DNA from 3 places in the Brevibacterium sp. HMSC22B09 genome. Region 1 is predicted to be linked to each of the others. Evidence: riboswitches for the same ligand, from Rfam matches in the RefSeq annotation. Region 1 holds a riboswitch; each other region holds the start of a gene.
The links. A riboswitch is a leader RNA that binds a small molecule or an ion and turns the genes downstream of it on or off. The one in region 1 is predicted to bind thiamine pyrophosphate.

Region 1 (4,169 bases):
TTCGTTTTCCGCGACAACCGCTTCCGAGGTTGCCCCAGCCCAGAACTGCATGTCGTCGTTGCGGGAGGACTTGCCGGACAGCTGCGCCATGGCACGGCCGTAGCCGTCCAGGTAGACCTCGTCCTGCAGCAGGTAGTGGACGAACACCTTGGGATCGAGGCTGCCGTCTGAGAGCTGTTCGATGAAGGGCAGGGCTTCGATGTCCTTGATGATGGGCTCGACGTGTTCCCAAAGTTCACGGCTGTGGGGGCCGGCGATGAATTCGCTCATTGTGTCTCCTGACAGTCGTTGTGATTTTGTTGTGGTCTCAGCGGGTGATGTCGACGATGTGGTCGACGGGTCCGTGTGCGCCGTCGGGGTTGAGCGCCAGCTGCCAGTCGGCTGCACTGCCGATGGCGCGGGCCAGGTAGTCGAGTGCCGCACCGACGGCGTCGCCCAGCTGCTCCCCTGTCGAGGCGCCGGACGGGTCTTCGCCCGCCTGCGCCAGGGCGTGGCGGCGGTGGGCAACCTCAGCTGCGATGGCCGCCGACAGCGTGCAGCCGGTGCCGTGGGTGTTGGGCGAAAAGACGCGCGGGTGGCTGAATTCGCGCCACGCGATGTCGTCGCCTTCGGCAACCGCGAGGATGTCGGTGACGATGTCCTCTGCCCCGTGGCCGCCCTTGAGCAGCACGGCTTTCGGCCCCATTTTCAGCAGGCGCGCAGCCTGTTCGCGCATCTGTGCGGGGCTGCCGGCTTCGGGTTCGTCGTCGCCCAGCAGGAGTGCTGCTTCCGGCAGGTTGGGGGTGATGATGCCGGCCTGCGGCAGCAGAACCGTGCGCACCGCATCGATGGCGTTTTCTGCCAGCAGTCGGTGCCCGGATGTGGCGACCATGACGGGGTCGACCACAAGGAATCCCAGACGGCCAGCCGCGGCGTAGTCGGCTGTTGTCTGCACGAGTTCGGGTGTGCCGAGCATGCCGGACTTGGTGGCATCAACGTAGATGTCGTCGACAACCGAATCGAACTGGTCGATCACGAAGTCGTGGTCGATTTCGTAGATGCGGCTGACCCCGTGGGTGTTCTGTGCGACGAGGGCGGTGATGATGCTGGCCCCGTAGGCGCCGCGCGCGGTGAAGGTTTTGAGGTCCGCCTGGATTCCCGCACCGCCGGAGGGGTCAGTGCCGGCGATCGTGACGGCGACGGGAGGACGAGGGCCGGTTGCGGTCATGAGTTTTCTCCTGTGTAAGCCGTAAGGATGCTGCGTGCGGCCGCCGCTGGGTCGGGTGCGGTCATGATGGCTGACACGACGCAGATTCCCGCAGCACCCGTGCCGCGCAGGGCTGCCGCGTTGTGGTCTTTGATGCCGCCGATGGCAAAAGCGGGCAGGCCCGCCATTTCGGCGCGTTTCCGGAAACCGTCAGGGCCGATGGCGCTGCGACCGGTTTCTTTGGTCTGGGTTGCGTACACCGGACCGATGCCCAGCAGATCGACTTCCTGACTGCGGGCGCGTTCAAAGTGTTCGGGCTCTTGGGCTGAAACTCCCAGCAGCGGTTCCGCACCGATGCGCTGGCGAACATCGTCTGCTGACATGTCGCCCTGACCCACGTGCACGTGGACTTTCCGGCCTTGCTCCAGCAGGCGGGCGGCGACATCAACGCGGTCATTGACGAAAACGGGGATCTCGGTGTCGATGCCCTGTTCCTCACGGGCCTGCTGAACAGCATCGAGCACGCTCACCGTGAGCTTTTCGAAGCCGGCGTCGTCAATGTGCTTATCGCGCACCTGCACAATGCCCACTCCCCCGGCAATTGCCTGGGCGACGGTGTCGGCGACTGTGCGGCCAACACTTTCGGCCATCGCCGTGTCGGTCACCAGGTAGAGGTCAGTGCTGTATTCGGACAGGCGGCCCAGTGGTGCGCTCATGCGATTCCTCCTGTTGTCCACGTGGTCTGGATCCGGGCTAGGTGTTCAGGTTGGGCAGCGTAGAGGCCGTCGAGGAAGTGCGCGGCAAATGTGCCGGGCCCGCTGGCTTTTTCGTGTGCCACCTGGGCGGCCGAGGTGAAGTGCAGGTGCGCTGTCGCTGCAGCCACGCCGGTGCTTACCTGCTGGCTGAGGTCCTGTGTTTGCGGAGTGTGGGCGGCCGCTGCCGCATAGGCGGCGGTGAGCGCTCCTAGCGAGCACCCCGTGCCGATGACGCTGGGCATATAGGGGCTGCCGCCGCTGATTGTCACGGTGTGCGTGCCGGAATCGTCGGCAAAGACAATGGCGTCGGACTCCCCGGAAACAGCGACGACGATGCCTGACTGGGCGAGGCTTGCGGCTGCCCCGAGGGCGTCGTCAACTGAGTGCGTTGAGTCGGTTCCTCGGGCGCTGCCGGACTGCTGTGCCAGGCCGATGATTTCGGAGGCGTTGCCGCGCACAACGGCCGGGCGGCTGTTCAGTGCGCGCACAATCCGGGAGGTGCGGTGCCCGGAAATCCCAAAGCCCACGGGGTCGAGAACCCACGGTTTACCGGCCTGGTTGAAGGTGTCGATGGCACCGTCGGCTGACAGGTACTGGTGCGATGTTGGGGTGCCGAAGTTGATGAGCAGACCATCTGCAATGCCGGCGAAATCAGCAGCATCAGCTTCGTGGTCGATCATGGCGGGACTGGCACCCGCTGCCAAAAGCACATTCGCGGCGAACTGCTGAACAACCGTGTTCACAATGCAGTGCACTAAAGGCGTGCGCTGACGCAGAGACTCAAGCAGCGTGCCCGCATAGTCTTTGAGTTCCATGACATCCCTTCGCTGGTCCTAACCACACAGGTTCAACGGGTTAATCTCAGCCGCTGTATAACGGCACCCCGTGTCACTTCGCTCACCCTAACACCCACCACTGACACAAGCGCATGACGCAGAGCCACGGCACAATCCCGCTCCGCCGCAGACCGGTCCGCAGAGCAGCCGAGCAGACCAGAAAAGGCGCGCTCCACCTCGTGAGAAAGGGTCTGTGAGAAAAACCCAGAAAAACAGCTGTGCGCCCGGCCAGAGGCTCGGGCGCACAGCAGATATTCACAGCAGCAGCCGGTCAGGCTGCGGCGGATCAGTGGTAGTTGGGGGCTTCCTGGGTGATCTGAATGTCGTGCGGGTGGCTTTCCTTCAGACCCGCGGTGGTCAGGCGCACAAACTGGCCCTTGTCCTTCAGTTCCGGAATCGAGCGGGCACCCACGTAGAACATGGTCTGGCGCAGGCCGCCGGTCAGCTGGTAGGCGACCTGGCGCAGCGGACCGCGGTAGGCCACGCGCCCCTCAATGCCTTCCGGCACGAGGTCGGTGTCAGTGGCGACATCAGCCTGGAAGTAGCGGTCCTTCGAGTATGACTTGCCCTTGCGCGGCGCCATTGCGCCCAGCGAACCCATACCGCGGTAGGCCTTGTACTGTTTGCCGTTGACCAGGATGAGTTCGCCGGGGCTTTCCTCACAGCCTGCCAGCAGCGAACCGAGCATGACCGAATCAGCGCCGGCAACAAGAGCCTTGCCGATGTCACCCGAGTACTGCAGACCACCATCGCCGATCACGGGCACTCCGGCTTCGCGGGCGGCCTGGTACGCCAGGTTGATGGCGGTGACCTGCGGAACGCCCACACCGGCGACAACGCGCGTGGTGCAGATGGAGCCTGGGCCCACACCCACCTTGATGGCGTCAGCGCCGGCGTCGATGAGTGCCTGAGCGCCCGCGCGGGTGGCCACGTTGCCGCCGATGACCTGCACGTTCTTGAACGCCGGGTCTTTCTTCAGCGACTTGATCATGTCCGTCACACCGCGGGCGTGGCCATTGGCGGTGTCGACCACAAGCACGTCCACACCGGCTTCGGCCAGCAGGCCCGCGCGCTCAAAGGCATCGCCGTAGAAGCCGACCGCAGCACCGACGAGCAGGCGGCCTTCGCCGTCCTTCGACGCGTCGGGGTATTCGTCGCGCTTGACGAAGTCCTTGACCGTGATGAGGCCCTGGATCTTGTTGTTTTCGTCGACCAGCGGGAGCTTTTCGATCTTGTGCTCTGCCAGAAGTTCGTAGGCCTTCTCAGCCGAAACGTCGTGCGGGGCGGTGATGAGCGGCATCTTGGTCATGATTTCGCCGACCGTGGTGGTGGCGAAGTCAGCGCGCGGCACAAAGCGGAGGTCGCGGTTGGTGATGATGCCGACCAGCGTGT
Region 2 (4,169 bases), on a different contig from region 1:
TTGGCGGAGTTGTTCTAGCTCGTTGAAGAATTCATCCAGCACAGCCTTGCCATAGGTGCTGAGCTGTCTGCGCGTCGCTGCTTCGGCCTCTTCCCGGTTCTGTGTCTTACGGTGGAAACCGTAGACCATCTCAATCGTGCGGCGCTCGTTCTCGTCCATCATTCTTCCTCGTCGTTGAGTGCGGCTAGTTAAAAAGCTGGGTGCGAATCTGACTCCATGACGGCAGGATGCCCTTCGACTCTCTGAGCACTTCTAGAAGGTTAGGCTCTGTTGTGTCGTAGGTGATGCCATTCAAGGTTTTGAAGAGTGCCTCGAAAATTGTTTTTGCGCCGAGTGGCGGCACAGCCATCCCGATCTGTTTTCGAACCGATGAGCGTGAGCCGCTGAAATTGAAATCGTCAGGAAATGTCTGCAGCCGGGCTCGCTCACGGTTAGTGAGTGCGCGGTTCTCTTCCCAGTGGTAGACGTGCGTGCCGCCCCCGCCTGAACCGGTGATGGTGTAGCTGGGCTCTTCTCTTCTCAGGCGCCTGTAGATATGGCTGAGTGTTGCTCCTTTGACGTTCAGCTTGAGGTTTTCTGGCATGGCAGCGCTAAAGGCGTTGCCACCTTCGGGTATGTATGTCAACCGTTGCCGTACGCGTTCAGTGTGAACAGGATCTTCCGTGTGTTTGACGTTCAATCCTGCTGGATATGTTGCGCTAAGCGCGGTTTCAGCTGAAACGTACCTGGGAAGGTTTAAAGCATTGTTTCTTGGTCCGTGACTAGGCGCCGGGACCTTGAATCTGACTTGTTCATCCTTGTGGATTCCAACAATGATGACTCGGTGCCGAGTCTGTGGGACACCGTACTCTTCGAATCGGTACAAATGGGGAACAATGTCGTAGCTTTTTCCCTTTGCCGCCTGCAGGTCAGCAAGTATTTGCTTAAATGCGTCACCTTGATTGGCGCTTCGAACTCCACCGACATTTTCGGCAACAAACCATTTAGGCTCTTTTTTATTCAATACTGCTACGCCGGCTTGGTATAGCCCACCGAAATCGCCCAACAGGCCTTTCTGTTTGCCCACAAGACTGAAGTCGTTGCACGGGAAACCAAACGCAAAACCATCGATGGGTTCAAAAGAATCTAAGTCCTTGATTGCCTCACGGGCGTCAATGTTTCGGACGGCTTGAGGCCGGTGGGCGAGGATGTTATTCCTGTAGGTTTCGCAGGAATCGCTGTCGATGTCGACAGCCCATTGGTGCTCAAGAACTATAGGGTCCGTGTTTGAGTTTGCTGGTACGACGTGCTCATTGAACGATTCAGCAGCCATTGATGCGCCGAGGGACAGCCCGCCGGGACCTGAAAAGAACTCCCCCATGGAGTAATGAGCAGCCACCAGCGCCTACCTCCCGGTCTGCAGATCCCGCAATAGTCGGTTTTTGTCTTTGCCCCGAGTTTGGCGATTCGTGGCTGACTTTGACTTCCTGATGCAGCATATCGCCAGGCACTGACATAAGCGAATAGAAACGCTGGCCTTGAGCCGATGGGCTGTAATTCCATGGGTACGCAGCGGCGCTCATTCGAGAATCCCACCACGAGTGGCCTCGGGTCTAAGGTGGCACCGTCTTCATGCGAACTGTGTCCTTCCACCCAATCCCGTGCGCCAGCGCACTGTCCTTGCTAAGGTATCGGCCGTACGACAGGGGAGCGCCTCGGATCAAACCTAGAGATCCGAACAAGGGCGCTGAGAGTGCGATGCCGCAGACCCTCGAACCTGCCCGGTTAGCACCGGCGAAGGAAGTCGAGCACACTCTTGACCCCTCCTTGCCTTGAGGAGGACTCATGACACAGGACAACCGTGTCCAGCCCGGACACCACACCAACCCAAGCAACCCGAACACCACCTCGTCAGCACAGACGAAAAACCCACGGCCACAGAGCACGCAGACAAAAACCAGCCTGCGCTGGCGGACCGTTGACATCATCGTCACCGTCGTCATCGCAGTAGCAGTCGGCGTCATCTTCTGGGGAGTCGCTGCCATTTGGGGCGTCTTCGAACTCTGGACCGTCGCATTCCCACCACTGGTCGGCCTGTTCGGCGGCATCTGGGTGCTTGCAGGGCCACTGGCCGGAATCATCGTCCGCAAACCCGGTGCGGCCATCATCGCCGAAACACTCGCCGCTGTCGTCGAAGCAGTGCTCGGCTCCCACTTCGGTGCAACCGCCATCATCTCCGGCCTCCTGCAGGGAGCCGGCGCCGAAATCGTGCTCCTCGCCTTCCTCTACCGCAAATGGAACCTGCCCGTCATGCTCCTGTCCGGCCTCGGCGCAGGTGTCGCCCTGGTGGTCGGCGAAATAGTCATGTACTACGCCAAATGGGCTATGACATTCAAGGTCGTCTACGCCGTGTGCGGAATCGCCTCCAGCATTATCATTTCCGGGTTGGGTGCATGGCTCCTGTGGAAGGCAATCGTGCCCACAGGCGCACTGTCAGCCTTCGCTTCCGGGCGGACGACAACCACACCCCGCCAGCACACAACCCCCAACCGCACATGAACTGAAAGACCCCGATGACCCACACCGCACACACCACGCCCACACGCAGCCTCACATGGCGCACCGTTGACATCATCGTCGCAGCAGTGCTCGCCGTCGCACTCGGTGCCGTGTACTTCGCGTGGACGTCCCTGCGGCCGATCATCGACGTCCCGTTCAACCTCGTGTTCCCACCAACCACGGGCCTAGTCGGCGGCCTCTACCTGCTGGCCGGGCCCGTGGGGGCACTCATCATCCGCAAACCCGGCGCCGCGATCGTGTGCGAACTCATCGCCGCAGCAACCGAAGCTCTCCTGGGTTCCGTCTTCGGCCCGGTCATCCTGTTCACCGGCCTGTGCCAGGGCATCATGACCGAACTCGTCTTCGCCCTGACCCGTTACCGCCGCTACACCCTCGGCATTTCCGTCTTCGCAGGCCTAGCACCCGCCATTTCGGTCTCCATCACCGACAACATCTTCTGGAACGCCGGCTGGGCCCTCGAATGGCAGCTGGTCTTCGCCGCCTGCGCCCTGGTCTCCGGACCCGTATTCGCCGGCCTGGGCGGCTGGTTCGTCTACCGCGCCATCCGCCGGACCGGAGTGCTGACCGGATTCGCATCCGGCACCGACCCGCGCCCGAGGCGCCGCCCACCTCACGCCGCCTCCTCACCCGAAGGTGCGGGTCACCGGGGGAGCCCCTCAGAAAGTGAAAGTCCCGCAGATTCGTGACCACCACCTCGTCATCCCGACCCGCGGCAGTGTCCGCCCGCGGGTTCACCTGGTACCACTCCGGCCGTTCAGAACCGGCCGTTTCCGACCTCGACCTTGAAATCCCAGCCGGCCAGAAAGTTCTGCTGGTCGGCGGTTCCGGTGCTGGAAAATCAACGTTCCTCCACGCCGTTGCCGGTGTCCTGCCCGATGAATCCGGCGAACAGTTCGGCGAACTCCTGGTTGACGGCCTCCCACCGGACCCCGCCCGCGGAATCTCCGGGCTTGTTCTGCAGGACCCCGATTCGCAGGTGATCCTCGCCGAAGTCGGCGACGATGTCGCCTTCGGCATGGCCAACGTCGGCATCCCAGCCGCAGACATCGCCCGCCGAATCCCCGAAGCTCTCGCCATTGTGGGCCTCGACGTCCCGCTGACTCACCCGACGGCAGCTCTGTCCGGTGGGCAGAAACAGCGCCTGGCCATCGCCGGGGTTGTCGCCATGCAGCCGGGCTTGCTGGTGCTTGACGAACCCACCGCCAACCTCGACCCATCAGCCGTCGAATCCGTGCGCGACTCCATCATCGCCGCGCAAGAAGCCACCGGCGCGACCATGCTGATCGTCGAACACCGCCTGCCGGTGTGGACCGAACACGTCGACCGGATTGTGGTTCTGGGCCCCGGCGGTGTTCTCGCCGACGGCAGCCCTGACACGATCCTTGGCGACCAAGCCTTGCGTCCCTCACTGGAGGCTGCCGGGCTGTGGCTGCCCGACGCCGCCCTGCCCACGCCGTACGTGCCGACCATTGGCGAAACCCTCATGACCGCCGACGGCCTGGGCGTTCAGCGCGAAAACAGCGAACCCGTCGCCGAACTGACCGCAGCGATTCACGCCGGCACAGCGCTCGCACTGACCGGCCGCAACGGTGCCGGAAAATCCACCACCG
Region 3 (4,169 bases), on a different contig from region 1:
GGGTGGTCACGTCGATGAGGTCGCAGTCGCGCAACCCGGGAACAACCGTGATGGCATCAGCCAGGAGGTCGGCAACGCTGCCGAGGTCTGTGTCGGGGCGGTCTTCGCGGACGGATGCGCCGATGACGATTTCGCCGCTTGCCCGCGGCACGACGTACACGCTGCGGCCGGTGACGACGGCGCGGACAGTGCGGGATAGCAGCGGGCCGAAGCGCAGACGGTTTTCGGGTACTCGCACGCGGATGACATCGCCGTAGACCGGCCGTAGGCTCAGTGCCGCGTCTTCAGGCAGCCCCGCGATGTCGGCGATGCCCATGCCGGCGGCCACGACTGTCGTGTCGAAGCTGTGAAGAACGCCGTCAGCGGTTTCGACGGCCGCACCCTCTAGGCGGGTGACGCGCTGCCGGACAAGTGCCTCCGGTCCCAGTGCTTCCAGCATGGCGTTCGTGAAACGGCGTGGGTCGATGCGCAGGTCACCGGGGATTTCAGCCCCGGCTGACAGGCCCGGAGCCAGGGCGGGTTCGAGACGCGCGAGCCTGCTGCCGGGCAGGTGGTTGAACGCCAGTCCGCGTTCGCCGTAGGCCCTCTCCATTCGTTCGAGGTGTTCGCGGTCGCCGGGGTCCGCTGCCACCAGGAGGGTTCCGGCGGTTTCGTAGCCGACCGCGTCATGTGGCATCCCGAGCAGTTCCAGGAACTCCGGGTATTCGTCGAGGGCTTTCTGCATGATGGGCAGCAGACTGTCTTGGCCGAACTGGACTTCAGCAACGGGGGCGAGCATGCCGGCGGCCGCGTAGGAGGCTCCGCTGACCGGCGCGGGATCGAAAACGGTGACATCGTGGCCTGCGCGCTGCAGCCGCAGGGCTGTGGCGAGTCCGAGGATTCCCGCCCCGATGACCGCTGTCTTCACCATTCTCCTCACGTCGGCATGATCCGCTTCGAGTGCTGATGGTCGGCCGCTTCGCCCTCTCAGCCGGGCGTGTCCCGGCTCCCATGAACCGCCCTCAGAGTAAGCCTCCGACGGTGCTGGAGCAAATAGCCTGCGCTCTTGGAACAAGCGGGCGGTGTCAGTACCGCCTCTGGGGTTTCTGGCAGGTGGGGCACCAGTGGGATGTGCGTCCGGCAATCGTGCTGCTGCGCACGGTTTCACCGCACCGGGTACACGGACTGCCGGCTTTGCCGTAGACGCCGAGGCTGCGGTCGAAGTATCCGGATTCGCCGTTGACGTTGACGTACAGTTCGTCAAAGCTCGTTCCGCCGGCCTCAATGGCACGGGCCATGACGTCCCGGGCGGCGTGCAGGGTGTTTTCAATCCGGCTGATGCGCAGGCGGTCGGTCCGGGCGGCAGGGTGGACTCCCGCGGCGAAAAGCGCCTCGTCAGCGTAGATATTGCCGATTCCGGACACCACGCCCTGATCCAGCAGAGCGGCCTTGATTGCTGTGCGGCGGCCCTTGAGAGTCCGCGCTAAGCCTTCCGCATCGAATCCGTCCTCGAAGGGGTCCGGTGCAATCCGGGCGGCCGAAGCCGCAACCAGACGCGGCGAGCCAAGCCCCGTCACGAGAGGCTCCAGGCCGATGTGGCCGAAGATCCGCTGATCGACAAACCGCATCTGCCACGGGGTCCCGTCGGCTGAGCACATGTCGAACACGGCCCTGGTGTGCCGATGCACGGCATCGGCGGCGGTGTGGATCCTCACCTGCCCTGACATGCCGAGGTGGAGGGCCACTGCCCAGCCGGCCGGCACCTCGGAAGCGGAGTCGGGAAAGACGGAGCCTGTGGCCAGGGGCAGCCACATGAACTTGCCGCGGCGGCACGCCCCTTCGACACGACCGCCGGGAACAGAGGCGGTCAGACGGTCAACAGCGGTCGCATCGACCGTGCGCTTAGAGGTGGTGCCCAGAATGCGCGGGTCGAGCACCCGCAGGGATTCGATTCGCGAGCCGACCGCCCACGGTTCAAGCCCGCGGCGAACGTGCTCAACTTCCGGCAGTTCCGGCATCAGGCGCGGGACCAGTCGGGGTGTTTCTCCCGGATGGCCTTGACGGCTGCTTCGGCGGCGACGAGTTCGGCGTTCTTCTTCGACGTTCCCTCACCGCTGCCCCACGTGGTGTCGCCCAGCTGTGCTTGCGCCGTGAAGACGCGCGCGTGGTCGGGTCCTTCCGAGGTGATGTCGTAAGTCACGACTCCCAGGCCGAGGTCCGCGGCGGCTTCCTGCAGGGTGGTTTTGTAGTCCATGCCGGCACCGAGGTTGACGGCGTCATCGAGCATGGGGTCAACGAACCTGTGCACGAGGTCTTCCGCTACCTGCCGGCCCTGGCTGATGTAGCAGGCGCCGATGATCGCTTCGACTGTGTCGGCCAGGATCGAGTCTTTGTTGCGCCCGCCGGTGAGCTCTTCGCCCTTGCCCAGCAGAAGGTAGTCGCCGATGCCGTACTGGCGGGCAACAGCGGCCAGAGCACGGGTGTTGACGACGGCGGAGCGCATTTTCGCCAAACGCCCTTCGGCCATTGCCGGGTTGTTGTGGAACAGCCATTCGGTGGCAACCAGCTGCAGCACGGAGTCGCCTAAGAACTCCAGGCGCTCATTGGTGGGGATGCCGCCGTTTTCAAAGGCGTAGGAACGGTGTGTGAGTGAAAGACGAAGCGTCTCGGGATCAATGTCGATCCCGAGACGCTCGTTGAGTTCACGCAGATTCTGCGCTTCAGTCATAGTGTCAGGCGTCAGCGACCTTACGTCCCTTGTATTCAAGGAACAGGGGGTTGCCGTTGGAGTCTTCCACCAGCTTTGCGTGGTGGGGGCGCGAGTACACAACGCGACCGTTCTCCACAGTCTTGACCAGGCCGGGGACCTGAGCCTTCCACTGCGAACGACGGTGGCGGGTGTTGCTGCGCGACATCTTACGCTTCGGAACAGCCACGTCTAGCTCTCTTTCTTCTCTAACTGATGTTTCAGTGCCGCGAGGCGATCGTTGATCGATCCCGCTTCTTCGTCTTCGGGGAATTCGCCGACGGTGTACGAAAATTCGCCATCGTCGTCCGATTCCACCGGGTTGAGCGGAAGCGCCATCACGACTGCATCGCGGATGAGCGGTTCGAGGTTGATCTTATCGCGTTCAACGGCATAGGAGTCTTCGTCTTCTCCGCGTTCGTAGACGAAGAGCTCCTGGACTTCGACTGACAGGGGCAGTTCGAGGTCCTCGAGCGTCCGCGCATCCTGACCTTTGGCCAGGGCTTCGAAGGTTCCCGAGGCGTAGATGCCGTCGACAACGCTTTCCAGCCGCAGACGAACCGTGAGCGGATCCCCTTCCGGGACGCCGATCATTTCGTTCCGCAAGTCCTCAGGGGCGGCAACGGTCACGTCGACATCGGTCCACGCGCCGGGCTTGTCGGCTACGCCGAGCTTGCGCAGGTCGAGCTGCAGATCTTTGCGTTCCACGGCTCTCCCCTTTCGCGTTTCCCAGTGTTTGATGGCCGTCGAAATATGTGCGCCCCTGATGACACACAGCGTTCCATTCTAGTCCAGGCCGCCGTGGCCGGGCAAATTGCTGTGCTCCCGGTGCAGATAGTGCCCGTAGAATCTGTCTGACCCGCATTCCAACAGTGAGGATCCTCCTATGGCCGGTGGTCTTGCCGCCCTTCTTGACGACGTTGTCGCACTGTCGCGCGCAGCTGCCGCATCCGTCGATGACATCGGTGCTGCAGCCGGGCGTGCTTCGGCCAAAGCCGCCGGTGTTGTTGTTGACGATGCTGCGGTCACCCCGCGCTATGTCGACGGCTTTTCGCCGGCTCGCGAACTCCCCGTTGTGTGGAAAATCGCCCGCGGGTCGATCATCAACAAACTGGTGTTCATCCTGCCGGCGATCATGCTGCTCAGCCAGTTCCTCCCGTGGGTGCTCACTCCCCTGCTTATGATCGGCGGGCTGTATTTGAGCTACGAAGGTGCCGAAAAACTGTGGGAACTGGTACTTGGTCGTTCCCATGCGAAAGAGGCTCCGGCGGTCGAACGCGGTCCCGAACAGGAAAAGCAGATCGTCCGCGGGGCTGTGCGCACCGACTTCATCCTGTCGGCCGAAATCATGGTTATCGCCCTGTCCACGGTCGACCACTTGGGCTTTTGGACCAGGCTCATTTCACTCATCGTGGTTGCCCTGTTCATCACAGCCCTGGTCTAC

Region 2: it holds a riboswitch for thiamine pyrophosphate, as region 1 does, so the genes downstream of both, HMPREF3087_RS08140 (ECF transporter S component) here and thiM (hydroxyethylthiazole kinase) in region 1, are expected to answer to the same signal.
Region 3: it holds a riboswitch for thiamine pyrophosphate, as region 1 does, so the genes downstream of both, thiO (glycine oxidase ThiO) here and thiM (hydroxyethylthiazole kinase) in region 1, are expected to answer to the same signal.

Annotation. Positions count from the first base shown of each region.
Region 1 is NZ_KV786006.1:5,307-9,475, forward strand. Features, by position in the region: gene HMPREF3087_RS03400 (TenA family protein) at 1-270, opposite strand, end outside; gene thiD (bifunctional hydroxymethylpyrimidine kinase/phosphomethylpyrimidine kinase) at 308-1,207, opposite strand; gene thiE (thiamine phosphate synthase) at 1,204-1,902, opposite strand; gene thiM (hydroxyethylthiazole kinase) at 1,899-2,756, opposite strand; TPP riboswitch at 2,744-2,837, opposite strand; gene guaB (IMP dehydrogenase) at 3,064-4,169, opposite strand, start outside.
Region 2 is NZ_KV786025.1:54,709-58,877, forward strand. Features, by position in the region: gene HMPREF3087_RS08130 (Z1 domain-containing protein) at 1-162, opposite strand, end outside; gene HMPREF3087_RS08135 (DNA cytosine methyltransferase) at 185-1,378, opposite strand; TPP riboswitch at 1,674-1,799, shown strand; gene HMPREF3087_RS08140 (ECF transporter S component) at 1,825-2,538, shown strand; gene HMPREF3087_RS08145 (ECF transporter S component) at 2,553-3,245, shown strand; gene HMPREF3087_RS08150 (ABC transporter ATP-binding protein) at 3,242-4,169, shown strand, end outside.
Region 3 is NZ_KV785998.1:40,738-44,906, reverse strand. Features, by position in the region: gene thiO (glycine oxidase ThiO) at 1-910, opposite strand, end outside; TPP riboswitch at 896-1,002, opposite strand; gene mutM (bifunctional DNA-formamidopyrimidine glycosylase/DNA-(apurinic or apyrimidinic site) lyase) at 1,065-1,997, opposite strand; gene rnc (ribonuclease III) at 1,997-2,707, opposite strand; gene rpmF (50S ribosomal protein L32) at 2,712-2,915, opposite strand; gene HMPREF3087_RS01230 (YceD family protein) at 2,918-3,433, opposite strand; gene HMPREF3087_RS01225 (DUF808 domain-containing protein) at 3,612-4,169, shown strand, end outside.